Regions from separate parts of the Sorangium sp. So ce124 genome, predicted to be linked through region 2. Evidence: riboswitches for the same ligand, from Rfam matches in the RefSeq annotation. Region 2 holds a riboswitch; each other region holds the start of a gene.
What was found. A riboswitch is a leader RNA that binds a small molecule or an ion and turns the genes downstream of it on or off. The one in region 2 is predicted to bind cobalamin.
Positions count from the first base shown of each region.

Region 1: another riboswitch for cobalamin. It lies ahead of WMF19_RS22265 (ribonucleoside-diphosphate reductase subunit alpha); the one in region 2 lies ahead of WMF19_RS04975 (TonB-dependent receptor).
Region 3: another riboswitch for cobalamin. It lies ahead of WMF19_RS22280 (TonB-dependent receptor domain-containing protein); the one in region 2 lies ahead of WMF19_RS04975 (TonB-dependent receptor).

Region 1 is NZ_CP150312.1:5,945,746-5,953,711, reverse strand. It holds gene WMF19_RS22275 (hypothetical protein) at 1-25, shown strand, start outside; gene WMF19_RS22270 (ribonucleotide-diphosphate reductase subunit beta) at 56-1,012, opposite strand; gene WMF19_RS22265 (ribonucleoside-diphosphate reductase subunit alpha) at 1,072-3,588, opposite strand; cobalamin riboswitch at 3,844-4,051, opposite strand; gene WMF19_RS22260 (NAD-dependent protein deacetylase) at 4,166-5,032, shown strand; gene WMF19_RS22255 (prolyl hydroxylase family protein) at 5,063-5,638, opposite strand; gene WMF19_RS22250 (helix-turn-helix domain-containing protein) at 5,762-7,684, shown strand; gene WMF19_RS22245 (hypothetical protein) at 7,636-7,966, shown strand, end outside.
Region 2 is NZ_CP150312.1:1,347,373-1,357,956, reverse strand. It holds gene WMF19_RS04990 (sensor histidine kinase) at 1-2,115, opposite strand, end outside; gene WMF19_RS04985 (DNA-directed RNA polymerase) at 2,185-2,883, opposite strand; gene WMF19_RS04980 (hybrid sensor histidine kinase/response regulator) at 3,048-4,952, opposite strand; gene WMF19_RS04975 (TonB-dependent receptor) at 5,415-7,616, opposite strand; cobalamin riboswitch at 7,854-8,061, opposite strand; gene typA (translational GTPase TypA) at 8,222-10,108, shown strand; gene WMF19_RS04965 (hypothetical protein) at 10,177-10,584, shown strand, end outside.
Region 3 is NZ_CP150312.1:5,954,296-5,964,879, reverse strand. It holds gene WMF19_RS22315 (hypothetical protein) at 1-424, shown strand, start outside; gene WMF19_RS22310 (PepSY domain-containing protein) at 523-1,419, shown strand; gene WMF19_RS22305 (2,3-dihydro-2,3-dihydroxybenzoate dehydrogenase) at 1,565-2,341, opposite strand; gene WMF19_RS22300 (siderophore-interacting protein) at 2,354-3,214, opposite strand; gene WMF19_RS22295 (isochorismatase family protein) at 3,246-4,232, opposite strand; gene WMF19_RS22290 ((2,3-dihydroxybenzoyl)adenylate synthase) at 4,331-6,001, opposite strand; gene dhbC (isochorismate synthase DhbC) at 5,998-7,248, opposite strand; cobalamin riboswitch at 7,503-7,729, shown strand; gene WMF19_RS22280 (TonB-dependent receptor domain-containing protein) at 7,973-9,967, shown strand; gene WMF19_RS22275 (hypothetical protein) at 9,961-10,584, shown strand, end outside.

The DNA of each region.
Region 1 (7,966 bases), 4.6 Mb from region 2:
GCCGCGAGGGATCGGCGGGCTCTGATCGGCCCCGCGGGCGGTAGGTTGATCGACGTCAGAACGAGGCGTCGAGGACGACCTCGCCGGAGACGCCGACCTGGTACGCGGAGACGCGGCGCTCGAAGAAGTTCGTGACCTCCTGGACGTCTTGGAGATCCATGAACGAGAACGGGTTCTTCGCCCCGTAGCGCTTCGGCATGCCGAGCGTGGCGAGCCGCTGGTCGGCGCAGAACTCGAGGTAGCGGCGCACGTCGCGCGCCGACATGCCCGCCACGCCGGCGCCGAGGAGATCCTCGGCGAACCGGGCCTCGCAGGCGATCGCCTCATCCATCATGTCGAGGATCGACTGAGAGAGCCCGGCGTCGAAGAGCTCGGGCTCCTCGCGCCGCACCGTGCTCACGACCTCGAAGGCGAAGCGCATGTGCGCGCTCTCGTCGCGGAAGACCCAGCTCGTCCCCGCGGCCAGCCCGTGGAGCAGGCCGCGCGAGCGCAGGAAGTACACGTACGCGAACGCGCCGAAGAAGAAGAGCCCCTCGACGCACGCGGCGAAGCAGATGAGGTTCAGCAGGAACCGCCGCCGATCGGCGCGCGAGTCCAGCCGGCCCAGCGACTCGATGGAATCGATCCACCGCATGCAGAAATCGGCCTTCTGGCGGATCGAGGGGATGTTCTCGACGGCCGCGAAGGCGCGGTGACGGTCCTCGGGATCGGGGATGTACGTGTCGAGGAGCGTCAGATAGAACTGGACGTGAAGCGCCTCTTCGTAGAGCTGCCGCGACAGGTACATCCGCGCCTCCGGGGCGTTGATGTGCCTGTACAGGTTGAGGACGAGGTTGTTCGCCACGATGGAGTCTCCCGTGGCGAAGAACGCGACGAGGCGCTGCACGAGGTGCCGCTCCGCGTCGGTCATCTTCCGCAGGTCGCCCACGTCCGTGGAGAAGTCGACCTCCTCCACGGTCCACGTGTTCTTGATGGAGGAGCGGTACATCTCGAAGAAGGTCGGATAGGCCATCGGGCGCAGCGTGAGGCACTGGCCCGGATCCAGGAGGCGCGCGGGGCGGCTGACGCGGCTCACTGGCAGGCCTCGCAGGCTTCGGGGTTCTCGAGCGCGCACGCCACGTCCGCGGCCGCCTTCGCCGGCGGCGCCTGTCCCCAGCCGCCCTCGCGGCGCGGCGCGGCGCCGCCCTCGGGCGTGCGGTCGGGCGCCGCCTCCACGGTCGCCTTGGCGATGCGCGTCGCGGGGCGCGATCGCAGGTAGTAGGTCGTCTTGAGCCCCTTCTTCCATGCGTGGAAGTACATGCTCGAGAGCTGACCGATGGTGGGGTTCTCGACGAAGAGGTTCAGCGACTGGCTCTGATCGATGAAGGCGCCGCGATCCGCGGCCATGTCGATGAGCGAGCGCATCGGGATCTCCCACGCGGTCCGGTACACGGCGCGCAGCTGCTCGGGCAGCTCGTCCATGCCCTGGACCGAGCCCTCCGCGAGCTTGAGCCGGGTGCGCGCAGCGTCGTTCCACGCGCCGAGCCGCTTGAGCTCCGCGACCAGGTAGCGGTTCATCTGCAGGAAGTCCCCAGAGAGCGTCTCGCGCTTGAAGAGGTTGGACACCTGCGGCTCGATGCACTCGTAGCAGCCCGCGATCGACGCGATGGTGGCCGTCGGCGCGATGGCGACGAGCAGCGAGTTCCTGAGCCCCTCGGCCTGGACGCGCGCGCGGAGCGCCTCCCAGCGGGCCGTGTCCTCCGGGACGACGTTCCACGCGTCGAACTGGAGCTCTCCGCGCGCGGCGCGCGTCTCGTCGAACGCCGGGTGTCGCCCCTTCTCCGCCGCGAGGTCCGCGGACGTCGAGAGCGCGTGGTAATACACCTCCTCCGAGATCCGCCTGGAGAGCTCCCGCGCGGCCGGGGCGTCGAAGGGCAGGCGCATCTGGAAGAACACGTCCTGCAGGCCCATGAGCCCGAGCCCGACAGGCCGCCAGCGGAGGTTCGATCGCCTCGTCGAGGGGATGGGGTAGTAGTTGAGGTCGATGACGCGGTCGAGCTGGCGGACCGCGGTCCGCACCGTGCGCGCGAGCTTCTCGAAGTCGAACGCGACCGCGCCGTCCGCCAGCGTGGTCGTGTGGCGAGCGAGGTTGATCGAGCCCAGGTTGCAGACGGCCGACTCCTCGTTCGAGGTCACCTCCAGGATCTCGGTGCAGAGGTTCGAGAGGTGCACAATCCGGCCCGGCAGCGCCGTCTGGTTGCAGGCGCGGTTCGACTTGTCCTTGAACGTCATCCAGCCGTTGCCGGTCTGCGCGAGCGTGCGCATCATCCGCGCGTAGAGCTCGCGGGCCTTCATCGTCTTCTTGGCGAGGCCCGCCCGCTCGGCCTCGACGTAGCGACGATCGAACTCCTCCCCGTAGAGATCGGGGAGATCGCGCACGTCCTTCGGGTCGAACAGGCTCCAGTCGCCGTCGGCCTCGACCCGCTTCATGAAGAGGTCCGGGACCCAGCTCGCGAGGTTCAGGTTGTGCGTGCGCGCGGCCTCATCGCCCGTGTTGTCGCGCAGCGAGAGGAACTCCTCGACGTCGGCGTGCCACGGCTCGAGGTAGACGCAGCACGCGCCCTTGCGCTTGCCGCCCTGGTTAACGGCCGCGACGGACGCGTCGAGCGTCTTGAGCCAAGGCACGATCCCGCTGGAGTGCCCGTTGGTGCTCTCGATGAGCGAGCCGCGCGAGCGCACCCGGTGGTAGGCGAGCCCGATGCCGCCCGAGAACTTCGAGAGCATCGCGACGTCGGTGTAGCGCTGGTAGATGGTCTCGAGGTGATCGTCCGGCGAGTCGAGCAGAAAGCAGCTCGAGAGCTGCTCGTGGCTCGTCCCGGCGTTGAACATCGTCGGTGAGCTCGGGAGGTAATCGAGCGACGAGAAGAGCCGGTAGAGCTCGACGGCCTGCGCCGCCGTCTCGGAGAGCGCGCACGCGATGCGCAGGAAGAACTGCTGCGGCGTCTCGATGACGAGGCGCGTCTCGGGGTGCTTGAGCAGGTAGCGGTCGTAGAGCGTCCGCAGGCCGAAGTACTCGAGCTCGTGGTCGCGCCCCGGCTCGATGGCGTCGTTCAGCTTGCGGGCGGTCTGCGCGACGAAGCCGTGGAGCCGATCGTTGATGAGGCCCAGCCGCCGCCCCACGGCGATCGACTGCGAGAAGGCGTGGATCTCCTGATTGCGGACCTCCTTGTCGATGTAGGTCGCGAGCAGGCGCGCCGCGAGCTTCGCGTACTGGGGCTCATCGGCGATGAGCGACGCCGCCGTCTGGATGGAGAGCTGATCGAGCTCGCGCGTCGTCGCGCCGTTGTAGAGGCCGCTGATGGTCTTTGTCGCGACGCGGAGCGCGTCGACGTCGGACAGGGCCGCGCAGGAGCGGCTCACCGCCCGGACGATCTTGTTGACGTCGACTGGCTCGCTCGAGCCGTTGCGCTTCTTCACGCGCATCGTCGTGTGCGGGTGCGTCTCCTCCGCGCCGGCGCTCGTCATGGCGGGCGCATGGGGCGCGTGGAGTGCGTGGGGCGCGCGCAACGGCGCCGCGCCGTTGCTCTTCACCAACGGTTCGTTCAGCATGGCATCCTCCTCGTCGTGCTCGTCCCGAGCGGTCACGGACCGCTCGCGTCGATGCCGCGAGAACGAGAAGGCCAGCCGATGCGCACGGGTGCGCCAGGCTCTTTGGAGGAGCCCTCGGACCGACCGCTCGCCCCCGCGGGCGAAAGGAAGACAACGCGGGAGGGGGTCGGAACCGGGACAAGCGCGAGAGTCTGCGCCAGCTCGGACCTACCCGCCTCCCACGAGGCTTCCAGGTCAAACCGGCGCGGGATGTCTCCCCAGCGCAGGATGTTGGCAGGTCTTCGGGCTCACGAGCGCTCCGGCTGTCGCCGGGTTCCTACGGTCCACCGCTTCCCAGCCCGAGGGCCAGTGCGCGTCGTGGAGGTCGTTCTCGCTTACCGCTGCGGGGCAGCCCCGGATTCGCACCGGGTTCCCTTTTGAGCCCCGGGCCGAAGCCCGAGGCACCAACATGGGCACTACATATGGTGGTGTAGTGAGCCGGTCAAGCGAGATGTTGTGGGGGAGCTCCTTTGCTCGGTTGCATGATTGCACGGTCGACGCTGGCGGTGCGCGCAGCGACGGGCCACAACCCGGGCGTATGCCGCTCAGCGAAGCGCGTCCGGCCGATCCGCTCGACGACCTCGTCGCGCTCCTGCGCGGCAAGCGGATCGTGGCGCTGACGGGCGCGGGGTGCAGCACCGAGTCCGGCATCCCGGATTATCGAGGTCCCGAGACGCGGCGCCGCGCGCGGAACCCGATCCAGGGGCGGGAGTTCTCCCGCTCGGCCGAGATCCGGCAGCGGTACTGGGCGCGCGCCGTGATCGGCTGGGAGCGGTTCTCCAGGGCCGAGCCGAACCCCGCCCACCGCGCCCTCGCGCAGCTCGAGCACGGCGGGCATCTCGACGGCCTCATCACGCAGAACGTCGACGGCCTCCACCAGGCCGCGGGCAGCCGCCGCGTCATCGAGCTGCACGGGACGCTCTCCGAGGTCGCTTGCCTCGCGTGCGGCGCGATGGAGCGGCGCGCCGCCCTCCAGGAGCGGCTCCTCGCGCAGAACCCCGGCTGGCTGCGCCTCGCGGCCGACCTCGCCCCCGACGGCGACGCCGACCTGCCCGCCGAGCACGTGGCGGGCTTCCGGGCGCCGCCGTGCCTCCGCTGCGAGGGGCCGCTCAAGCCGCGCGTCGTCTTCTTCGGCGAGAACGTGGCCCGGCCGATCGTCGACGCGGCCTTCGCGCTCGTGGACGCGGCGGACGCGCTCCTCGTCGTCGGCTCGTCGCTGGCGGTCTTCTCGGGCTACCGCTTCGTGCTGCGCGCCGCGCAGCGAGGCATGCCGATCGCCATGATCAACCTCGGCTCCGCGCGCGGCGAGGAGCTCGGCGCGCTCAAGATCGAGGCCCGGGCCGGCGAGGTGCTGCCGCGCCTCGCCGAGGCGCTCGGCGTCCGCGCGACCGCGGCGCCCTGGTGAGGCGCCGAGCGCCTCGGCGAGGCGCCGGCATCATCCGCGCCGGTACATCACATCGCTGCGGAGGACGTACTTGCTCCCGCGCGTCACGGGGGCGCCGCGGTGGAGCCGGCGGTGCTCGAACAGGAGCGCCATCCCGCGCCGCGGGGCGATGCTCCGACCGCCCCAGAAATCGGTCGTGCCGCCCTCGAAGTCGTCGTTCAGGTAGATCATCGCGGTGAACAGGCTCCGCTCGCCGTCGGATCGCACGAACGACCCGTCGCCGTGCCAGTTGAAATACTCGCCCTCGGTGTACCGATAGTAGCGGAAGCGCTCGTTCAGCCCGACGGCGCGGTGGAGGCCGAAGCTCGGTGGCATCCACCGCGCGAGCCTCTCCCAGAGGCTCGTGGCGAGGTCCGGATCGTCGACGATGACGCGGCCGTTCTTGCGCACCTCGAGGTGGATGATCTCGGTCCCTCCGATCGGCGCCTGCTCGAAGCCTCGCGCCTCGGCGAGCGCGATGAAGCCCTCGCACTCGTCGGGCGACAGGACGTTCGTCACCGTGAAGATGCGGAGATTGTCGGTGTAGTCGGTGCACTGGGCGGTTCGTTCGGCGTGCAGGGTGCTCATGCGTGGAGCGTGGGCCCGGGCGGACCGGATCCGGAAGGGCGGGACCCGGGCAGGACCGGGCAGGACCGGGCAGCGCGGTGGACAGGAGAGCGCCGCATCGCCGATGATCGAGCGCTCGCACCGATGGCACGGGTCTCCAGGGTGGGCCGCAGCGCGGAGCCCGCGGTCAGCTTCAACCACACGCTCCTCCAGCGGGCGCGGCTCGATCTCGACCTGACGCAGGAGCAGGTCGCCGCGTCGATCGGCGTCGACGTGCGGACCTACCGCCGCTACGAGTCGGGCGCCGTCAACGATCCGCGGCTCGGCTTCTCGGTCCGGAGCCCGTCCCGGCGGCGCATCATCGAGCGCCTCGGCGCCGAGCTCGGCCTCGCGGAGGCGGAGCTGCTCGTCGTCGGGGCCGAGGCGGCGCCGGGGGCGGAGCCCGCCGCAGAGGAAGCGGGGGCAGCGAGCCAGGCCGCGGAGGCGCTCGCCCCGGCGTGGCGCCCGCTGCACGCGCACACGCTCCAGCGAGCGCGGCACTTCGTCGGGCGCGGGGAGATCCTCGACCGGCTCTCCGCGTGGGCCGACGCGTCACCGCCGTGCCCCCGGGTGATCGCGCTCCTCGGCGTGGGCGGGGCGGGCAAGACCGCGATCGCCGAGCGCTTCCTCCAGGGGCTCGGCGATGCCCCACGGCCCGGCGGGGTGCTCGTCTGGAGCTTCTACGACGACCCCAGGAGCGAGGCGTTCCTCGACCAGGCGGCGGCCTACTTCGCGCCGGGCGCAGGCGGCTCGGGTCCGGGGGCGCCGCGGCCACCGGTGGCGCCCGGAGAGCAGCTCGCGCAGCTGAAAGAGGCGCTGGGGCAGGGGCCGCCGCACCTGCTCGTGCTCGACGGGCTCGAGACCGTGCAGGCCGAAGGGGGCGCCGGGCGCGCGCACGGCGAGCTCCACGACGCGCTCCTCCGGCGGCTGCTCTGCGCTGTCGCGTCCGGGCTCGGCGGCGCGCGGGCGCTCGTCACGTCGCGCTTCGAGCTCGCGGATCTGTCCGCCTGGGCCGAGGGCGGGCTCGCGACGATCCGGCCGGAGCCGCTCTGCGAGGGCGACGCTGCGTCGCTCCTGCGCCGCTGGGGCATCCACGGCGATGACGGCGCCCTCGGCGCGCTGTTCGAGAGGACGGGCGGCCACGCGCTCTCGGTCGCCGTCCTCGGCTCCTACGTGGGCGCGTTCCTCGGCGGCGACGCGGGGCGGCTCTCCGCGGCGCAAGCGGCGCACCTCGCCGAGGCCGAGCACGACGACGTCCTCGCCCGCCGCCTGAGCTCGGTGCTGTCGGCCTACGCGCGCGCGCTGCCGCCGGGCGAGCGGGACCTCCTCGCGCGCCTCTCGGTGTTCCCCGGCGGCGCCGGCGAAGAGGCGCTGCTTCAGCTGGTGCGGGCCGGCGGCGAGATCGCGGGCGCCATGGCGGGGTGGGGCGCCGCGGAGCTCGCGCGCGGGCTCGCCCGGCTGGAGCGGCTGGGGCTCGTGTTCGCGGCGCGCCCGGGCGAGCGCTGCTACTCGACGCACCCCTTCGTGCGGCAGCACTTCAAGTCGCTGCTCGGCGTGCCGCCGGAGCGCGTCCACGCCGCGGGGAGCGCCGCGCCGCCGCCGCGCCTCGACGAGGCGCCGCGCCGGGCGCCGCGGGAACGCGAGGCGGTCGACGCGTACGAGGCCATCCTCACCGAGCTGCTCGGCGCCGGGCGGGCGGGCGAGGCGTACGAGATCTACGCGCTCGCCCTCGGCGGCTTCGCGCACCTCGGGCTCAAGCTCGGCGACATGGCCCGGGGCGCCCGCATCCTGCGCGCGTTCGCCGGCGGCGACGATCCCCGCGGCATGCCGGCCTCGCTGCCCTCGCGGGTGCGCGCGTCGCTCGTGTACGAGACGCGGGGCTCTACGCCGGTGCGCTCGGGGATCTCGCGTTTGCCTGCGCCTGCTACGAGGCGCACAACGAGCTCGCCGGCGCGCTGGGCGACCCGGCGCTGCTCGCGATGGGTCTGCGCACGCTGGCGTACACCGAGCGGCTGCGGGGCAACCTGACCGGGGCGCGCGGCCTGCTCGAGCGATCGGCGGAGATCGCCGGAGGCGCCGCGGGGAGCGCCGGTCGCGCCGCGGACAAGGTCCACGCCGTGCGCGCGCTGGCGCTGCTCGCCGCGGTGCTGCACGACCTCGGCGAGGTCGACGCGGCGGGCGAGCGCTTCGCGCGCCTGCGGGAGCTGGGCGACGCGCCGGTGGGGCGCCGCGCGCTCTGGGAGGCGGAGCACGCGCTCGCGCTCGGGCGCCGCGACGAGGCGCGCGAGGCCACGGAGCGGAACATCGCCG
Region 2 (10,584 bases):
GATCGCGACGGCCGCCATGTCCTCGTCGATCCAGGTCTCGACGCAGATCGCCGGCGCGCCGGGCGTCCGCGGCGCCGCGCCGCCGCCGGAGGCCCCCTCCTCTGCCGGCGCGGCGGGCGCCGGCGGCGCCTCGAGCGCCTGGATGGCGTTGACGAGGAGGTTCATGAACACCTGGTTGATCTCGCCGCCCCGGCAGGTGACGGGCGGCAGCTCGCCGTAGCGCCTGATCACCTCGATGCGGGCCTGCCGGAGCCGCGGGCCGAGCAGGAGCAGCGTCTCCTCGAGCCCCGCGTGCAGGTCGACCGGCAGCGGCTCCCCCGAGACGCGCGAGAAGCTCTTCAGGTTCGTGACGATGCGGACGCTGCGCTCGACAGCGCGGTGGACGACGGTCGAGATGCCGACGAGATCGTCGAGCGCCGCCTCGGTCTGGAGGCGCTCGCGGAGCGCCTCGAGCGCGCGGCGGCGGTCTTCCGGGAGATCGCGCTCCGCCTCGCGGTACGCGTCGAGGACGGCGCGGAGCTCCGCGGCGCGCTCCTCGATCGGCTGGGCGGCGCCGGCGATGGCGTTCAGCGGGTTGTAGATCTCGTGCGCCACGCCGGCCACGAGCTCGCCGATGGAGGCGAGCCGCTCGCCCTGGATGAGCGCGGCCTGCGCCCGCTTCAGCTCGGACAGGGCGCGCGTGAGCTCGGCGGTGCGCGCGGCGACGTTCTCCTCGAGGCCGGCGCGCTCGGCCTCGAGCTCGGCGATCGTCCGGGACAGGGCCTGCCGCATGCGCTCGACGCTCTCGCCGAGGCCCACGACCTCCTTCGGCCCCGACAGCCGCGGCACGGCGGCGTCGAGCTCGCCGCGCGCGACCTCGTCGGCGGCGCGCGCGAGCCGCGCCATCGGCCGGGAGAGCTCGCGCGCCGCCCGCGCGACCACGCCGAGGGCGGCGAGGACGAGGAGGGACAGCGAGGCGAAGAGCGCGGCGATGGCGTTGAAGTCCTCGTCGAAGGACGAGCCGGTGGCGAGCGCGCGGTAGAGGCCGATCGAGGAGAAGAGCGAGAGGAGCCCCGTGAACAGGAGGGGCAGCCCGAAGTCGCGGAGCATGCGCCGCCGGAGGGGCATCGGGGGCGCGCCGCCGTGCTCGGGCGCGCCCGTCCAGGCGCGCAGGAGGTCCACCGCGCGGGAGACGGAGTCCTTGTGCCAGGCGCGCTGGTAGAACGAGACGCCGAAGGCGAAGAGGGCGCCGAAGCCGAGCTGCATGAGCGCGTCGGCGACGCTGGAGGTGGCGCTGACGCGCACGTAGGCCATGCCGATCGCGGTGCACCCGAGCCACAGCGCGAAGTTCAAGGAGGCGAGCACGTCGGGGAGCCGCTCGGCGCCGGCGAGGCCGCGGCCGAGGAGGGCGCGGTCGCCGGAAGGGCCGGCCGCGAGGGCGGCCACGGTCGGGCGCGTGGCGGGGCGCACGGCCAGGGTGAAGCCGAGGGTGCCGGAGAGGGCGAGGAGGGGGACGACCTCGAACCACGCCTGGAACACGACCTGGCTCTGGGTGCGGAGGAACGCGACGCAGAAGAGCAGCATGACGTGCCCGCCGACGATGCCCGCGGTCGCAGCCGACTCCGCGAGCCTCGGCCGGAGCGCCGCGGCGAGGGCGCGCGCCGAGGCGGCGTCTCCGGCGCCGCCCTCGACGGCGCCTTCGCGGAGCAGGGCGCGGTAGATCGCGCGGCGCATGCCGCCCGCCATGACGCCGAAGGCGACCGCGGTCACCAGGAGGCCGAGCCACGACGGCGGCGTCGCGCGGCCGATCCCGAGCGGCCCTGGCCAGGAGGGGGGCCCTGTCGGGGCGCCTCGGAACGCGAGCGGCAAGACCGCGAGCGGCCACGAGAGGGTGCGGATCGCCGCGGCGACGGCGAAGCCGCGGTCGCCGCGGCGGGTCAGCGCGCCCGAGAGCGCGGCCGAGGCGGCCAGGGAGGCGAGCAGCAGGATCGCCGGCCACGGCGTGGTGAGGGCGGCGGGGACGACGGCGGAGAGGAACAGGAGCGCCGAGAACAGCTCCCAGCCGGTCGCGACGAGCTCTGCGCGAACGCGCGGGGCGCGGAGCACGGCGGTCGGGGGCGGCGGCGGCGTGGTCACGAGGCGGGCGGCATGGAAGCGCAGGGCGCGCGCCCTCGCAACGGCGCCCCCGCCTCGCGGCGGGGCGCGTCAGCGGCCGGGGAGGCGGACGCCCGGGAGGACGGTGCGGCGCTCGACGACCTCGTCGAGCGCGTCGGCGTCGATCAGGAGGTGCGCCCGCAGGCTGTCCTCGATCGCCGAGAACACCTTGCCCTGGTAACGGATCTCGCGGCCAGGCCCGGCCGCGAGCCAGTAGTTGCCGCCTGGTTCGCCGCCGTCACCGGCCGCGCTCGGGCTGGCGAGGAGCGGCTCCGCGTTGCCGGGGAACGGGTCGGGCGGGGTCGCGAAGCCCGGGAACGACGGCGCGGGCGGCGAGGAGGCGAAGGGCTCGGGGCTTGCGGAGAACGTGAGCGACGCGCCGGGCTCGAAGCTCACCGACAGGGCGCCGCCGCGGGCGGCGACCACGACGCCGGGCGTGCGCTCCTCGACGACGACCTCCTCGATGACCTTCCCGGAGATGAGCAGGAGCTTGTGGCTGCTCGTCACCTGCGAGCTTTCCGCTGTGAGCTCGCGTCGCAGCGCGATCTGGTGCGAGACGTAGAATTGGAGGTTCTTCACGTCGCTGTCGCTCAGGTCGTGCTGCACCCGGAGCTCGTGCGTGAACGGGACGAGGCGGGGGCCGCAGCCCGCGAGGAGGAGGAGCGAAAAGAGCGCCAGGAAGAGCGGGGCGGACGCCGTGGACAGGCGCCAGCGCGCCGCGGCGTGGGTCGTGTGGACAGAGAACGGCATGGGAGCCCTCGTTGAAGAGGCCTCGGCGAGATGGCCGTGGCGCACCTCTCCGCAACGGGGCGGCCGGGCGCAGCTTACAGCGGGCGACGAACCGCTCGGATGGTGCCTGCCGACGCCACGGCGGAATCGCCCCTACCTCGGGGGCGCGCGATGGGATGAGGCGCTCAGCCGGCTCCGGAACGAGCGGCGATGTCCGCCAGGTGCTGTTTCAGCACGTCCGCGCGGATCGGCTTGACCAGGTGCACGTCGAACCCGGCCTCACGGCTCATGCGGCGGTCCGCTTCCTGGCCGTAACCGGTCATCGCCAACAGCGATATGCCCGCGAGGCCCGGAATGCGACGCAGCGCGCGCGCGACGTCATACCCTGTCATGCCCGGCATGCCGATATCGAGCAGCACGACGTCCGGCTGGAGCTGCGCCGCGAGATCGAGCGCTGAAGGACCGTCGAACACCGCATGCACGTCGTGGCCCATGCGCTTCAGCAGCAGCGCCATGCTCTCGGCCGAGTCCCGGTTGTCGTCGACGACGAGGACGCGCAGCTTGCGCCCGGCTTGCGTTGCGGGCGCGCCCACCGTCGGCGGCGCGAGAGGGCGCGTCCGCCGCGGCAATCGCACGATGAACTCGCTGCCGCGGCCGGGCCCCTCGCTGAGCGCCTGGACCGTCCCGCCGTGCAGCTCGACAAGCCGGCGCACGATCGTCAATCCGAGGCCCAGCCCGCCCTCGGAGCGATCGAGGCCGCGATCCCCCTGCGTGAACAGGTCGAACACCTGGGGCAGCAGCTCGGGCGATATCCCCGCGCCGTTGTCGCGGACACGGAGCGTCGCGTGCGCGCCGTCCGCCTCCACGGTGACCCGGATCGAGCCGCGGAGCGGCGTGAACTTCGCCGCGTTGTGCAGCAGGTTGCTCACCACCTGCGTGAGCCGCGCCAGGTCGCCCTGGACGATGGCGAGCGGCTCGGCGGGCAGCTGCACCTCGAGGACCTGCTCGCGCGCGTCGATCCAGGTCCGGGACGCCTCCGCCGCGCGCGTCACCACGTCGGCGAGATCGATGCGCTTGGACTCGAGGGCGATCTTGCCGCGCGTGATGCGGCTCACGTCGAGCAGGTCGTCGACGAGCCGCACGAGCTGACCGAGCTGCCGTTCCATGAGGCCGGCCGCCCAGACGACCTGGGCGTTGTCCTTGCCTTCGAGCTTGAGGACGCTTGTCGCGTTGGCGATCGGCGCCAGCGGATTGCGCAGCTCGTGCGCCAGCATCGCCACGAATTCCTCCATCTGGCGCGCGTTGGACTCCATCTGCTCCAGGCGCTTGCGCTCGCTCAGGTCGCGCGTGATCTTGGTGAAGCCGCGCAGCTCGCCGCTCGGGCCGCGGATGGCCGTGACGAGGACGTTCGCCCAGAACGACGAGCCGTCCTTGCGCACGCGCCAGCCTTCGTCCTCGAAGCTGCCTTCGCGCCGCGCTTCGGCGAGCACCGTCTCTGGCCGGCCGCGCTCGATCGCCTCGGCCGGATAGAAGCGCGAGAAGTGCGTGCCGATCACCTCTTGCGCGGAGTATCCCTTGATCCGCTCCGCGCCGGCGTTCCACGTGGCCACCCGGCCCTCGGGGTCGAGCATGAAGATGGCGTAATCCTTCACGCCTTCGACCAGCGTGCGGAAGCGCTCCTCGCTGTGCCGCAGCGACTCTTCCTGGCGCTTGCGCTCGGTCAGATCGCGCGTGATCTTGGCGAAGCCGCGCAGCTCGCCGTCGGGGCCGTAGAGGGCCGTGATGATGACGTTCGCCCAGAACATCGAGCCGTCCTTGCGCACGCGCCAGCCTTCGTCCTCGAAGCGGCCCACGCGCCGCGCCTCGGCGAGCTCTGTCTGTGGCCACTTCCGCTCGATCGCCTCGGCCGGATAGAAGCGCGAGAAGTGCGTTCCGATCACCTCTTGCGCGGAGTATCCTTTGATCTGCTCGGCGCCGGCGTTCCACGTGATCACGCGACCCTCGGTGTCCAGCATGAAGATGGCGTAGTCCTTCACGCCTTCGACCAGCATGCGGAACTGCAGATCGGCGCCGAGCCCTGTCGGATCCATGCGGCACAGCCTACAGCATGGTTACACGTTCGCCACGCCATGCTCTCCCTTCCTGCCCTGCTCTCCGCGTCCGCGAGCCGTCATCGCGGCGGCTGGCAGCGGCGAGTGACGAGCACAGCAATGGCCATATGAGCCGGCGTCGAGAGCGTCCGCCGGCGGCCGCGCAGGGCCACCGCGACCCGCTGGAGCGGCTCGAGCGTGTCAAGGCGGACTCATCGATTGTGGAGCCATCGAGCGTGTCCAGCGCGAGCCACCCGACCTCGAGACACCGCTATTGGCGAGCGCCACGGCGCCCCAGCTCCCCGGCCAGCCGCAGCGTGGAGGGGCCATGACGGCGCCGTGGATGGGTCGAGAGCAGGGTTGTCGCGCATTCCTGCGGACCACCCGGCATGAGTGGAGTGGAGCGCGCGGCGGGGACGGCGCGGGCCGTCGGAGTCGACATCGCTTCAGGCGGCGCTGCTTCTACTCCCAGTAAAGCGTCGCCCGCCCGATCGCCGTGAACGGCCACCCCGGCGAGTAGTGGATCCCCGTGACCGCGGCCGGCTCGTACGGCAGCCGCGACTCGCTCGCGAACTGGACCTCGCGCCACGTCGTGTCGAAGAGGTTCTGGATGTCCACGGCCACCTCGACGTGCTTCCACCGCAGCCCGGCGTTGGCGTCGACGACCGTGAACCCCTCGGCGGTGAGCGACTCGTCCTCGGTCGCGGGCCGCGCGCCGATCGCCTTGACCCGCAGCGCCGCGAACGGCGTGAACGCGCCGAACGTCGGGCGGACGCCGACGCCCGCGGTCAGCGTCCGGGTCGGCGCGAGGGCGACCGCGCTCGCGTTGCCGGCGTTCTCGCGGAAGCGCGCGCGGGTGAAGGTCGCGTCCACGTCCGCGAAGAGCCAGCTCCCGAGCCGGTAGCGCCCGCCGATCTCGATCCCGTAGCGCCGCGTCTGCCCCGACGGCTCGGTCGCGCCCGCGTCGCCGCTCCACACAAGCTCCGAGTCCACGTCGAGGAGGAACCCGGCCCCGCTCAGCGACAGCCCGCGCAAGGGCGCGACCCGCACGCCGACCTCGTAGCCCGTCGCGGGCGTGATCAGCGTCGCCGCCCCCTCGCCCAGCACCGCGCCCTGCGCGTCGTTCGAGTGGAAGCCCCGCCCGAAGTGGGCGAAGAGATCGAGCCCCTCGACGGGCGACACGATCGCCGTGAGCTTCGGGAGCAGCTGCATCTGCCCCCGGGTGCCGCTCGATCTGTTCCCCGTCGCCTCGAGGTCCTCGCCCGGGTCGTCCACGTTGACGTCGATCCACTGCCCGCGCGCCCCGAGCACGACGCGGAGCCAGCGCCGGAGCCGGGCGTCCTGCTCGATGTAGACGCCGATCTGGCTCTCGTCGACGTGGGTCCTGCTCTTCTCCTCGAGCCGCTCGCGCGCCTCGTCGTGGTGGAGGGACTTGTCGATCGCGTCCGCGCGGATCTGCGCGCCGAGCGAGGTCGTGAACCTCGCCCCGCCGATCTCGTATTGCCTGCGGAACCGGAGATCGGCGCCCCCGACGGTGCGGTCGTCGTTCTGCTCGATCTGGTCGCCGTGGACGGCGTCCTCGCTGAAGAACGTGAAGTTCGAGTACAGCGTGAAGCGGTAGCGGACGAGGTAGGCCAGCGCGCTCAGATCGGCGTCCCGCCACGCCGTCGAGTAGGCGAGGGACGCCATGTGCCGCTCGGTCGCCCCGCCCTCGGTCGGATCCACGGCGCCGAAATGGTCGATGCACGGCTGTCCGAACGCCGACGGCGGCGGGTTCAGCCCGCCCTGCTCGCCCTCGCCGCAAACGGCGCGCGCGGGGATCTGGCCGGAGCCGTGCCAGGTCGATCCATACGACATCCATGTCATCTGGACCTTCCCCGTGTCACCGAGATCGTGCGTGGCCCGCAGGTACACGTTGAAGCGCTTGAGCCGCTCCGGGCTCAGGAACGGCCCGTCGTTCCGGTAGATCTCCGCCGCGGCCACAGCGCGCCACGCGTCGCCGAGATCCGGCGAGGCGATGACGAGGCCGCGCTGGATACCGTACTGCCCCAGGCTGACCTGCGCGTAGCTCTCCTCGAGCTTCTCGGCGAAGCGCAGGTTGACGGCGCCCGCCGTCCCGAAGTCGCCGATGCTGGCGTAATAAGGCCCCTTGTAGCCGTCGAGCCCTGTCACGAGCTCCGGGATCATGAAGTAGAGATCGGTGAAGCCGTGCCCGTGGCCATGGCTGACCATGTTGACGGGCACGCCGTCGACGAAGAAGGCGACGTCGGTCCCGTGGTCCGCGTCGAACCCGCGGAGGAAGTACTGGTTCGCCTTGCCGCCGCCCGCGTGCTGCACGGCGAAGAGCCCGGGGACCGACTCGAGGATGTCGCCCGGCCGGAGCCTCGGCCTGAGCTCGAGCTCCCGGTGTCCGACGGAGACGCGCGACGCGGCCTCGCTGCCCGGCTTCTCCGCCTGGATCGTGACCTCGATCGCGGCGTCGCCCGCGGGCGTGCCCTCACCGGAGGGCTCTGCAGCGGCGGCCTCCGGCGGAGCAGCGGGCGCCTCGGGGGTGTCGCCCTCGGCGCGCGCGGGCCGCGCGGCGGCCAGCACCATGGATAACGCGGCGAGCAGATGAAATGGATGGCGGTGCCCGTGGCTCGTCGTGACCGTCTCGCGCAGCATTCGTGTCCTCCTTCGCCGCAATCGCGCGGAGCGGCTTCGGGCCGCTCGCGTCGAGCTCCGCGAGGACGAAATGGCTGGCCATCGCACGGTGCGCTGGACCGACCTCTCGCCCCCGCGGGCGACCGGAAGGCGACGCGGGGGCGGTTCGGTATCCGGGACGTGGCAGAGGCAAAGCTGCACCGGCTCGGACCTCACCGCCTCCCTCGAGGCTCCCAGGTCGAACCGGCGCCGGATGTCTCCCGCCGCCGGGCGCTGGCAGGTCTTCGGGCTCGCGAGCGCTCCGGCCTGGCCGGCTCCCTACTGTCCACCGCTTCCCAGCCCTCGTCGGGCCAGTGCTTGGGGTGGAGGTCGTTCTCGCTTACCGCTGCGGGGCAGCCCCGGAATTTCACCGGGTTCCCTCTTCGGCCCAGGCGAACGCCCGGGCACCAGCGCGGCGCGCACCCTATGGCCGCGCGCCTTCGGCTGTCAATCGCTACCGCTCCCCTCGCCCGCCCGGCGCGGGCTCGCCCGCGCCACGCGCGCGCCTCGCGCTCTCCATCCGAGCGCCTCCCTGCGCGGCTGCCGCGCCGCTGCCGTGCAGGCCGAACGTTCGGGCTCTAGCGAGGATGGGCTCGCTCCTCCGTGGGTCGCGTGCTACACGGCCGCCGCCGTATATGCCCCGTAACGATCTCCGCAATATCGCCATCGTCGCCCACGTCGACCACGGGAAGACGACCCTCGTCGATCACATGCTCCGCCAGTCGGGCGCCTTCCGAGAGAACGAGGTCGTGGCCGAGCGGGTCATGGACTCGAACGACCTCGAGCGGGAGCGCGGCATCACCATCCTCGCGAAGAACACGAGCATCCGGTACCGCGGGGTCAAGATCAACATCGTCGACACGCCCGGCCACTCCGACTTCGGCGGCGAGGTCGAGCGCACGCTCATGATGGCCGACGGGGCGCTCCTCCTCGTCGACGCCGCCGAGGGCCCGCTGCCGCAGACGCGCTTCGTGCTCTCGAAGTGCCTCCAGCGCGGCTTCCCGGTCATCGTGGTCATCAACAAGATCGACCGGAGCGACGCGCGCGCCCACGAGGTGCTCTCCGAGGTGTTCGACCTCTTCTGCGACCTCGAGGCGAGCGACGCGCAGATGGACTTCTCGACGCTCTACGCGATCGCGAAGTTCGGCCAGGCGAAGCGCGAGCTCGAGCACGAGGCGAAGGACCTCGAGCCGCTCTTCGAGACCATCCTCGAGCGGGTCCCCGGCCCCTCGGGCGACCCCGACGGTCCGCTCCAGGTCATCGTCTGCAACACGACGCACGACGAGTACGTGGGCCGGCTCGCGGTCGGCCGCGTGGTCCGCGGCACCGCCCGGTCCGGCGCCGACGTCGCGCTCCTCGGCGAGGGCGGGCAGTCGCGCGGCTACGTGAAGATGCTCTACGCCTACGAGGGGCTGAAGCGCGTCGCGGTCGAGAGCGCCGTCGCGGGCGAGGTGATCGCGATCGCCGGGATCGACGCGGTCACGATCGGCGACACGATCACGGATCCGGCGCACCCCGAGGCGCTGCCGCGGATCGTCGTCGAGGAGCCGACGATCAAGATGAAGATCGGCGTCAACACGTCGACCTTCGCCGGCAAGTGCAAGCAGTCGAAGTACCTGACGAGCCGTCACCTGAAGGAGCGGCTCGAGCGCGAGGCGATGAAGAACCTCGCGATCCGGGTGGAGCCGACGGAGGTGCCCGACACGTTCGTGGTGCTCGGCCGCGGCGAGCTCCAGCTCGCGATCCTCGTGGAGACGATGCGGCGCGAGGGGTACGAGATGCAGCTCTCGAACCCCGAGGTGGTGACGCGCGAGATCGACGGCGAGGTGATGGAGCCGCTCGAGCTCGTGGTCGTGGACGTGCCGGACACCTACGTCGGCATCGTGACCGAGCGCCTCAGCTCCCGGCGCGGCCGGATGGTGAAGATGACGAACCCCGGCTTCGGCCGCGCCCGCCTCGAGTTCCGGGTGCCGTCGCGCGGGCTCATCGGCTTCCGCGGCGAGTTCCTGACAGCGACGCGCGGGACGGGCCTGCTCAACACGATGTTCGACGGCTGGGCGCCCTGGGGCGGCCCGATGATGCGCCGCCCGACAGGCGCCATCGTCGCCGATCGCGTCGGCGTGGCGACCCCGTACGCGCTGCACCACCTGCAGCCGCGCGGCATGTTCTTCATCGTCCCCGGCGTCGAGGTCTACGAGGGGATGATCATCGGCGAGCACAACCGGCCGAACGACACCGACGTCAACGTCATCAAGGAGAAGAAGCTGTCGAACGTGCGCAACCACGGCAAGGACGAGAACGTCCTCCTGGCCAGCCCGCGGCTGCTCACGATCGAGACGGCGATGGAGTGGATCGACGGCGACGAGCTCGTCGAGGTCACGCCCGACGCGGTGCGCGTCCGCAAGAAGGTGCTCGCGTGCAACCGCCGCGAGCGCCGCGAGGACGCGATCGAGCAATCGCAGGCGGTGGAGTGAGCGGCGGGGGGCGCGCGGGACGTCCGACGCGCGCCCCTGCCGTGCTTGCCGCGCTATAAGATGCCCTGATGAGAACGACGCCGCTCTTCGCTCTCCTAGCTTCGGTCGTCGCGCTCTCGGGGGCGGGCGCTTGCGGCGGAGCGGTCGTCGTCGACGGGCTCCCCGAGAGCTCCGACGGCGCCGGGGGCGCTGGCGCGGCCGTGGGGTCGCCGTCGGCGAGCTCCGGCGGGCCATCCATCGAAGAGCAGAAGGCCTCGTGCGATTTCTTCTGCTCGCTCTTCGACGGCGTCACGTGTCCGGAGCTCCGGTGTCACGAGCGCTGCGCCGACCTGCTCTCCGAGCAGCGCCCCTGCAACGCGCAGACCGCTCCTTTCTTCGATTGCATGGGCGAGACCATCGTCTCCGCGGACCGGATCCCCTGCGAGTTCCTCGCGCCGTCGATCGCGTCGCTCTTCGATTGCCTGAGCGGGCGAGAT
Region 3 (10,584 bases), 4.6 Mb from region 2:
GTGCATGCTGCGCTTCAACCCCGAGACGAGGCAGTTCGATCCCGAGTTCCACGTCGAGCTGAGCGCGCTGTTCGACGGCGACACCGCCGGCTCGCTCCTCGGTGGCCCGGACGGCAAGGCGTTCCTGCGCGTGCTCGACGAGAGCCTCTTCGCGATCGCCGACGACACCCACCCGCGCGTGCTGGCGAGCGCCGCGGCGTGGCGGTGGGCCAGCGTGACGCTCGGCGATACGCCGACCGCCACGGTGCTCGACGCCGCGCCCGGCGGCGGCAGCGTCCTGTCCGTCGCGCTCGGCGACCGCACCTACCTGCTGGAGTTCGAGGGCCAGGAGTCGACGACGCTCCGCGAGATCGGCGAGGACGGGCCCGGTGAGGCGGGCGTGAGCGCGCCTGGGCTCACGTTCTCCGTCGCGAAGATCCGATGACGCTCGCGCCCGATCACGAAGAAGCGATGAGGGACGACGCCGCGCGAGGGCCCCGTTCGCCACGGGGCCCTCGCGGGCGGCCGCGTTACGGCGCGATCATGAAGGTCGTGCGCCGCGTGCACATGTACCTGGGCTTGCTGCTGTTCCCCTGGATACTGCTGTTCGGGATCAGCGGCACGCTCTTCAATCACCCGCAGATCGGGCGAGACATCGACAGCCGGTCGCTCTCGGGAGAGCAGCTGTCGGCGCTCACCGGGTTCCAGCCCTGGGATCCCGGCGAGCTCGCGCGCCAGGTCGTCGAGCAGCTCAACGCCGGCTCGCCCTCGCGCTACACGCTCGATCCGGGGACCCCAGGGGCGTTCTCCGGGTGGCCGCTGCTCGCGGCGCCGAGCGCGGGCGGGGGACGCCAGGTGGTGATCCTGCGCCTCGACGACGGCAGCGCGACGGTCTCCAGCCATCCCCCCGAGCCCGAGGCCCCCGCGCCCCCGTTCGCCGGCGTCGCGATCGACCTGCCTGGATACAGGATGGCGGCGGTGCAGGAGCAGATAAAGGATCTCCTGCCCAGGATCGGCGTCGACGCCGCGGGGCCGCTGCGCGCGCACCCGAAGATCAACCCCGAGCTGCGCTTCGGTATGCGGGACGCGGACGGCCGCGCCTGGAACGTCACATACAACCTGGGCACGGGGCGGCTCGACGGGCGGCCCGCCGGCGCGCGGGGGTGGCCTCGCTTCGTCGAGGTGCTCGAGACGCTTCACAAGACGCATCATTTCCCCGTGCACGGCGGCGTGGCCTGGCTCTGGGCGCTCTTCGCGGACATCACCGGGATCACGCTGGTCGTGTGGGCGCTCAGCGGCCTCGCCATGTGGTGGCAGATGAAGCCATCGCGGGTCCTCGGCGCCCTCGCGATCGCCGCCGCCGTTGCGCTCGCCGCGGTGGTGATGGTCGGCACGGCGTCGGACGCGCTGTTCGGGAACGTCGCGAAGGAAGGCCCCTAGAACACCGAACAGCGCGGAACCAGAGAAATGAACCGCCAAGGACGCCAAGGACGCCAAGGACGCCAAGGACGCCAAGATTATAAATTCATTATCTTCTTGGCGTCCTTGGCGGCTCATTCCTCGCTCGAACGAAGCCAGACCACGATCACGCGCCCAGCGTGGCGCCGCCGTCGACGCAGAGGTCGTGCATCGTGATGTGCCGGGCCTCGTCCGAGAGCAGGAACAGCACCGCGCTGGCGACGTCATCCGTCGTGGCGATCCGGCGCAGCGGGATACCCAGCCGGAACGCCTCGGGGGCGCCGGCGATGACCGCCTGAGCGCCGCGATCGTCCGCCCAGAGCGCGCGCTGCATCGGCGTGTCCGTCGAGCCAGGGGACACCACGTTGCACCGGATGTTGTGCTGCGCGAGCTCCAGGCCGAGGCACTTCGTCCACTGGGCCGCGGCGGCCTTCGAGGCGGCGTAAGCGCCCATGTTCATCCGCGGCGTGCGCGCGGCGTTGGACCCGACCGTCACGATCGACCCCGATCGGCGCGGCACCATGCGGCGCGCCACGGCCCGGCTCACGTTGAACACCCCCCTGGTGTTGACCGCGAAGGTGCGCTCCCAGTCGTCGTCGCTCAGCGAGAGGGCGCCGCCCACGCGCAGCACGCCGGCCACGTTGACAAGGATCTCGAGCGGGCCGAGCTCGCGCTCGATCCGCTCCACCGCGCCCTCGACCGCCTCGCCGTCGGCCACGTCCACTACGAACGCCGCGGCGCGATGGCCGCTCGCCTGGAGATCGGCGACTACGGCGCCCAGGCGCTCCCGGTTCGCGTCCATGGCCGTCACCGCGGCGCCCCGCGCGGCGAGCCTCCGGGCGACGGCCTCGCCGATCCCCTGGGCCGCGCCCGTGACGAGCGCTGCCTTGTGTTTGAACTCCATCGCTCGCTCCCGTCAGGCCCTGTCGAGCCCGTCCATGATCCGGTGCCGCTCCGCGTGGTACGCCTCCTCGGACTGGCTGGCCTTCCAGTAGGGGATCGCGTACAGCGCCCCGCGCCCGAGCCCGCGCTCGTCGAGCAGGTGATCGCGGATCGCGACGACGGACGACGACTCGCCAGCGACCCAGGCGAAGACGCGGCCGTCTGGCCACCCCAGGGCGCGGACGGCCGCCTCGAGCCGGGGGCCCGGGGCGTGCTCGCCCTGCAGGTAGAGCCAGGTCAGCGCGACGTGCGGCGGGTGATCGATCTCCTGCACGTCCGCCGCGTCGGGGACCGCGACGACGGCGTGGCCGCGCGCCGTCTTCGGCAGGGCCTCGAGCAGCGCGCCGATGGCCGGCAGCGCGGAGAGATCGCCGGCCAGGAGGTACCAGTCCGCGGGACCGAGCATCGGATCGGGGCCGCCCGGTCCGGCGATGCCGATGCGGTCGCCCGGCCTGGCGTGGTGGGCCCACCGCGACGCGGGGCCGTCGTCCCCGTGCAGGACGAAGTCCACGCCCAGCTCGCCGGCCTGCGCGTCGTACCTGCGCACCGAGTACGTGCGCGTGATCGGCCGCCGCGGCATCGGAGGCCAGACGGGGCCGTCCGGGCCCAGCGTGGGCAGCTCCGGCGCCGCCTGGTCGCCGCGCGGGAAGAAGACCTTGATGTGCGCGCCGCCGCAGCGCGCGGGGAACCCCGCGATCGCCTCGCCGCCCAGCGTGATCCGCCGCATGCGGGGGGAGATCGCGGTCGTGCACAGCACCTCGAGCAGGCGCGGCGGGGTGCGCGCCACCGGCCCGGGCGGGGATGTCGCGACGCGATTCATGGTGACCTGTGCCATGGGGAAGCCGTCGTGGGGCAAGCTCGGCCGGTCAGCCTGTAGCTTCCTGGATGGGCGCCTCCGCGCGGTGCCGGGGCGCCGGCCTCGCCTCGCGCGGCAGCCGGGTCGACAGGAGCTCCCACCAGTGCCCGAGCGTCGGCAGCTCGGCGAGGTCGACGAACGCGACGTCGATCCCCGCGGCGCGCCACTGCTCGACGAGCGTCATGAGCCGTATCGAGTCGAGCCCCAGATCGAGGACGTTGTCGCGATCGGAGATCGCCGAGGGGAGCTGGTCGAGGACCTCGGCCACCTCGCCGCGCAGGCGCTCGACCCACGGCGTCCGGTCCTGCGTCCCCCCGAGCGGCGCCGGCGCCTCGCGCCGCAGGGTGCTCGCCCGCTCGCGGGGCGCGAGCGCGGCGAGGACGTCGCTCGTCGGCAGCGCGACGCCGCACCGCTGCGCGACGTAGGTGATGGCCATGTCGTGCTGCTGCCGGGAGAAATCGGCGGTCCCGTCGGTCACGAGGAACGGCTGGACGTCGTTCATGAACGCCTCGCACGCGGTCAGCAGGCACCCGATGTGCGCGTACACGCCGCACACGATCAGCTGATCGCGGCCCCACCGGCGCATGAGATCCAGGAGCTCCGTCCGCTGGAAGGCGCTGTAACGCCACTTGGTGAGCACGGTGTCGGCGCTTCCAGGCGCGAGCTCGCGCACGATCTCGTGTTTGTCGGGCTGCTGCGTCAGCCCGGGCCCCCAGAGATCCGTCAGCAGACCGCGCTGGGCCCTCGTCTGCTCGGCGGGCTGCTTCGTGTAGACGACCGGGATCCCGCTCGCCGCGCACCGCTCCCGAAGCAGGCGAGCATTGGCGATCAGCTCGACCATCGGGGACGCGCTCGCGTCGTAGAAGCCGAGGAAATACTCCTGCATATCGTGGATCAAGAGGACGGAGCGCCCCGGATCCGGCCGCCATGACGCCCGGCTCTCCGGGAGCTCGTCGGCTCGTGGCATGCGATAGGTCTGGATGCGGGGGATGGCCATGGTCGTTCCTCTCTCTCCTCGTCTCTTCTGGTCGCAGCGCTCCTGTCGATGGAACGGGCCGCGGGCGTCGCTGCGCCGCCTCGGCCCGCGCTGTCCTCTCAGGCGCGCGCTCCCTGCGCGAGCCTGTCGGCGATCCACCGGCGGAGCGCCTTCTTGTCCACCTTGCCGACGCTCGTCGTCGGGAGGGCGTCGAGCCACTCGATGCGATCGGGCACCTTGTACTGGGCGACGCCGCGCTCGCGCAGGAAGGCGTTGATCTCCCTCGCCGGCGGCGGCTGCCCGCGCGCCACGAGGAACGCGCACGATCGCTCGCCGAGGTGGGCGTCCGGCATGGCGACGAGCGCCGCGTCGCGCACCGCCGGGTGGGCGAGGACGTGGTTCTCGACCTCCTCGGCCGCGATCTTCTCGCCGCCGCGGTTGATCTGATCCTTGGCGCGGCCCTCCACGACGAGGTAGCCGGCGGCGGTCCGCCGCACGAGATCGCCCGTGCGGTAGAAGCCGTCGCGCGTGAACGCCTTCTCGTTGTGCGCGTCGGCCCTGTAATAGCCGCGGATCGTGTAGGGCCCTCGCGTGAGCAGGTGGCCGACCTGCCCGGGCTCGACGTCGCGGTCGTCGTCGTCCACGACGCGGACCTCGTCGTGGGGCGAGATGGGCCTGCCCTGCGTCTCGAGCGCGATGGCGTCGGGGTCGTCGAGGCGGGTGTAGTTGACGAGCCCCTCCGCCATCCCGAACACCTGCTGCACCTTGCAGCCCAGGGTCGGCCCCACGCGGCGCGCGACCTCCGCGGGGAGCCTGGCGCCGCCCACCTGGAGCACCTTCAAGCTCGACAGGTCGTGCCGCGCCGTCCGGGCCGACTCCAGCCAGACCGAGACCAGCGGCGGCACGAGCGCGGTCAGCGTGACCCGCTCCCGTTCGATCCACGGGAACGCCTCGTCCGGGCTGGGGCGGCGGCAGAGCACAACGCGGCCGCCGGCGTGGAGCGCGCCGAGGCTCCCGGGCGAGCTGAGCGTGAAGTTGTGCGCGACGGGGAGGACCGCGAGGTAGACGCTGCCCTCGTCGAGCCCGCAGATCTCGGCGCTGGCCCGCACGCTGTAGAGGTAGTCGTCGTGCGTCCGCGGGATGAGCTTCGGTACGCCGGTGCTCCCGCCGGACAGCTGGAAGAAGGCGACGTCCCCCGCGGCGGGCTCCGGGAGCTCGACGGGCTCCCGGTCCAGGCTCGAGAGCGCCGTGTGCTCGCCCGGCTCGCCGGCCACGAGCACGTGCCGCAAGGTCCCGACGTCGCGCCGGATCTGGCTCGCCAGCTCCCGGTAATCGAACCCGCCGTCCCGGTCGGCGATGACGTACGCGACCGCCCCTGTGTGCTCGCAGAAGTACGCGATCTCGGCGCGCCGGTGCGCGGGCAGGGCCAGCACGGGGAGCGCCCCGAGCCGGAAGAGCGCGAAGCACACCTCGAAGAACTCCGCGATGTTCGGGAGCTGGACGACGACGCGATCCCCCGGCCGGAGCCCGAGGTGCAGGAGGCCCGCGGCGAGGCGATCGGCGCGCCGATCGAGCTCACCGTAGCTCACCCGGCGATCGCCGCCGACGAGCGCGACCCGATCCGGGTGCCGCGCGGCCCGCTCGCGGAGCAGGCGCCCGAAGGTCTCGCCGCGCCAGTAGCCGGCGCGCCGGTAGAGATCGGCCATCTCGGCCGGCCACGGAGTCCAGCCGTCGAGCGCCTGCGTTCGCGCCTGCGCGGGCGCCTGCCGGCTTTCCTCCGGAGAGCTCATGCCCTCTCCGGCGCCTTGTCGAGGCCGAGCGCGTTCAGCATCGTCCCGAGCTTGGCGGTGGTCTCGGCGAGCTCGTGCTCGCCGTTCGAGCCGATGACGATCCCGGCCCCGGCATAGAGGCGGAGCGCCCGGCCGGCGACGTCGGCGCAGCGGATGACGACCGCCCACTCGCCGTCGCCGCTGGCGTCGGACCAGCCCACGAGCCCCGTGAAGAACCCGCGATCGAACCGCTCGATCGCCTCGATGGCGTCGCGGGCGCGGTCCGTGGGGTATCCGCACACCGCGGGGGTCGGGTGCAGCGCTGTGGCCAGCTTCATCGAGGAGATCGAGAGATCGCGCAGCTCCCCGGTGAGCCGGCTCGACAGGTGCCACAGCGTCGGGGTCTGCGTGAGCGAAGGCTCGTCGGGGACGCTGAGGCGCCGGCAGAACGGCCGGAGCGCGGCGGCCACGGCGTCGACGACGATGGCGTGCTCGTGCCGGTCTTTCTCGGACGCGAGCAGGGCGATCGCCCGCCGGCGGTCCTCGTCGGGGTCCGGGCTGCGGACCGCGGAGCCGGCGAGCGGATTGGCGATCACCCGGAGCCCGGAGCGCGACAGGAGCAGCTCCGGGCTCGCGCCGAGGAGCGTCCGCGCGCGCGACATCGCGACGCCGCGCTCCGCGCCGGAGAGCCCCGCGGTCGGATCCGAGAGGTTGGCGGCGAAGGTGTAGCCGTTCCGGTTCTGCTGCGAGAGGCGCTGGAGGACGAGGCGGAGATCGACAGGCTCTCGCACGACCATCTCCAGCATCCTGGAGAGGACCACCTTGCTCAGCACCTCGGACCGCATCAGGCCCACCGCCGTCTCGACGCCGCGCACGTAGTCGCGGGGCTCCGGGACCTGGCGCAGCTCCTGGATGGCAATCGGCAGGTGCGCTCTCGGCGACTCCGACGTGTGGTTGAGCGGGCCTGCGCTCTGGATCGTCCGCGGCACGATGAGGTGAGCGGGCGACGTGCTGTTGAACGGCACCGCGCCGACCACCATGGGGAGGCCCTGGCCGGCGCCGGCCCTCGAGGCCGCCGCGAGCACCCTTGTCACGCGGTCCGCGAGGCGATCGCCCTGATCCGCGCCGTTCGGCTCGAGGATCATGTCGTGTACGCCCTGCGCGAGGAGGGTGCGTGTCGGCGACGCGAAGAAGAACGCCGACTCGGGGGTGTATTGCTTCAACAGCTGCCCTGCGTTCACCGCGGGCAGCGCGGCAGAGGCCGGCATCGAGATGGAACTCGTCACATTCAGCTCCGATGGGCGTCGAGAGCCACGTGGGCTCGGGTCATCGGGCGCTGGACGTCAGGTCTCGGGCCGCTTGATTCTGATAAAGAAAATCAGTTTCAAGTAACTCATGGCACGGCCGAGCAGGACTGTCAAGGGACTCCCGATTCTGTCTCGGGTGTGTGCCGCCGGTGGGGCCCGTGGACGGGGCGTTCCGGGGCTTCGCTTCTGCGTTGACATCCTGCGTGACGGGTGCGACGAGTCGCCCCGCCATCGGTGCTCGTCCGGCCATCGCCGGGCGAGCTGAAAAGGGAACCCGGTGAGAATCCGGGACTGCCCCCGCAGCGGTGAACGGGAACGACGATCACCAAGAAGCACTGGGCATGCACCAGAGCAGCCTGGGAAGCGGTGATCCGTAGGAGAGCGGCCGGCGACGGCCGCAGCGCCCGTGAGTCCGAAGACCTGCCGAAGGTGCGCGCGCCGGTGCGCTGGCGCGCGCTGACCTGAGCCTTCGAGGGGAAGGCGCGCAGGCCCTCGACCACCTCGCTCGCGCGCGGTGCCGTGGCCCGTCACGCAGCCCCCTCGCTTCGGCTCTCGGCTCACCCGGAGCAGCGCGGGGTCGACGCGGGCAGGCGGCGCGTGAATGGTTGATTCCTCTGATCGTCGGTCGCGTCGGCGCCGGAGCGCCGGCGCGGCGTGCTGGCTCGCGCTCGCGGTCGGCAGCGCCGTGGCAGCCTCGCATGCCGCCCGGGCCGACGATCGGCGCAGGCCGGCGGGCGAGCAGGGGGGCGATCGCGCCGTCGCTCCGCCGGAGACAGCCCCGCTGGAGGTGCGCGTCGAGGGGGATCGCCTGCGCGCGCCCGCGCCGCCCAAGGACAGGTCCGTCGCGGGGTCGGTGCTGAGCCGCGATCGCCTCACCGGCGCGGGGCTCGGGGCGGCGGACGTGCTCCGCACGCAGCCGGGCGTCCGCGTGGAGGAGTCGGGCGGCTTCGGCGGGCCGGCGACCGCGGCCCTCCGGGGAGCGACCGCCACGCAGACGCCTGTGTACCTCGCCGGCGTCCGCCTGAACGACGACGTCGTGGGGACGGCGGATCTCTCGCTCGTGCCCCTCTGGCTCATCGAGCGCGTCGAGATCTACCGCGGCAACGCCCCCATCGAGGCCGACCGCCTCGGCCCCGGCGGCGCGATCTTCTTCGAGCCGCGGCGGCCTTCCCGGACGACGGCCGGCGTGGGGGCGACGGCGGGCTCGCTCGGCGCGCGGCGCGGGTGGGCGTTCGCCGGCGCCAGCGCGGGGCCGGTGAGCTCGATCGTCGGGGTGAGCGCCGAGGCCGCGGAGAACCGCTACACGTTCGTGGACGATCGCGGGACGCTCTTCGACGAGAGCGACGACACCCTGGAGCGCCGGCAGAACGCCGACGTGCGCACGATCGACGCGTGGGCGCTCGCGCGCGTCGAGCTCGGGGGCGGCGCGATCGTCGACGTGATCGCGAACGGCACCGATCGCGAGCAGGGGATGCCGAGGCTCGCGCTCCTGCCGTCCCGGAGAGCGCGGGGGGAGTCGCGGCGCGCGCTGACGTCCGTCGTGGCGCGGGTGCCGTTCGGCGGCGAGGCGCAGCACGCGATCGAGGCGCGCACCTCGTTCATCGAGGCGCGCTCGGAGGTCCACGACCCCCTCTTCGAGCTCGCGCTGCTCACGCCGGAGCTCCGCCTCGCCGGCCGCCGCCTGGAGCAGACGCTCGGGGCGACGCTCTCCTTCGTCGACCGGCTCCGGGTGCGGCCCGTGCTCTCGGTCGCGCGCGAGGGCATCTCGCGCGCGCCGGACGACGTCCCGCTCGCGCGGGCGCGGCGCTCGTTCGCGCGCGGCGCTGTCAGCGCGGAGGTGCGCCTCGGCGAGGGGCTCGCGCTGCACGCCCTCGCGAGCGGGGAGTGCCACGCCACCGGCGCGGACCGGGAGCGCCCTTGCGACGTGCTCGTCCCGACCGGGCGGGTCGGCGTGGAGGCGGGGAGCGACCGGATCCGGCTCCTCGCGACCGTGGGCCGCTACGTCCGCGTCCCGACGCTCGGCGAGGTGTACGGCGTCTCCGGCGTCGTCCACGGCAACGTGGAGCTCGAGCCGGAGTCCGGCGCCACGATCGAGGCCGGGATCCGGGCGCAGACGGGGCGCGGCGCCGTCGTGCGCGGCGCCTTCATCGACGCGTTCGCGTTCGGGAGCGCGGTCTCCGGGCTCGTCGCATACGAGAAATCCGGCCAGGGCTACGTGAGCCCGTACAACGTCGGCCGCGCCCGCGTCATGGGCGCAGAGCTCCTGGCCGGGGTCGAGGTGACCCCGTTCCTCCGCGCCGAGATCGCGGCGACGCTGCTCGACCCGCGGGACACGACGCCGGCGCGGACGACGAGGAACGACATCCTCCCGTTCCGCTCGCGCCTCGTCGTCGCGCCGCGCCTGCACGCCGAGTGGAAGCGCCCGGGCGGCGCCGTGTTCTCGGGCGCGTCGGGCGAGCTCCGGGCCGTGTACCAGTCGAGCCGGTACGCCGATCCCGCAGGCCTCGGCGTGATCGCGGAGCAAGCGACCGTCGACCTCGACGCGGAGGCGAGGTGGCTCGGCGGGCACCTCGCGGTGAGGGGTCGCGTCGCGGACCTCCTGGACGCGCGGCGCACGGATGTCGTCGGGTATCCGCTCCCGGGACGGAGCGTGTTTTTCACACTGGAGTCAACATGGTGAAGATCAGTCTATCTGCGATCGCGATCTCGATTCCGCTCCTCGGCTGCAACGTGGGTTCACCGCCGCCGTCGACGGGCGGCGTCCACGGCGGCGGCGACGGCGACGCGTGCGAGAGCGGCGTCGTCATCGTGACGAGCGACTACCAGTCGACGAACATCGTTGTGTCGGAGCTCGACGGGACCACCCTGTCGCCCTCCTTCGTGTCGAGCGGCGCGGCGAAGCCGGGGCTCAGCCTCGCGCTGTCCGGCGACGTCGACGTCCCGCGGGCGGCGCCGCCGTCCGGCCGCGTGGTCCTGCTCGATCGGTTCGGCACGAACGTGATCACCTGGATGGATCTCGAGACCGCCGAGGTCCTCGCGCAGCTCCCGGTCGGGCAGGGGTTCGAGTCGAACCCGCAGGACTACATCGAGGTGGACGCGGACCGCGCGCTCGTGTCGCGCTACGGGAGCAACCCGAGCCCGGGCGTGGAGCCGTTCGACGAGGGCGGCGATCTCCTGATCGTCGACACGAAGAAGTACTCCATCGCAGGGCGCATCGCCCTGCCGGAGGAGGAAGAGGGGCTCCTGCCGCGCCCGTCGGGGATGGCGCGCGTCGGTGACGACGTGGTCGTGGCCCTC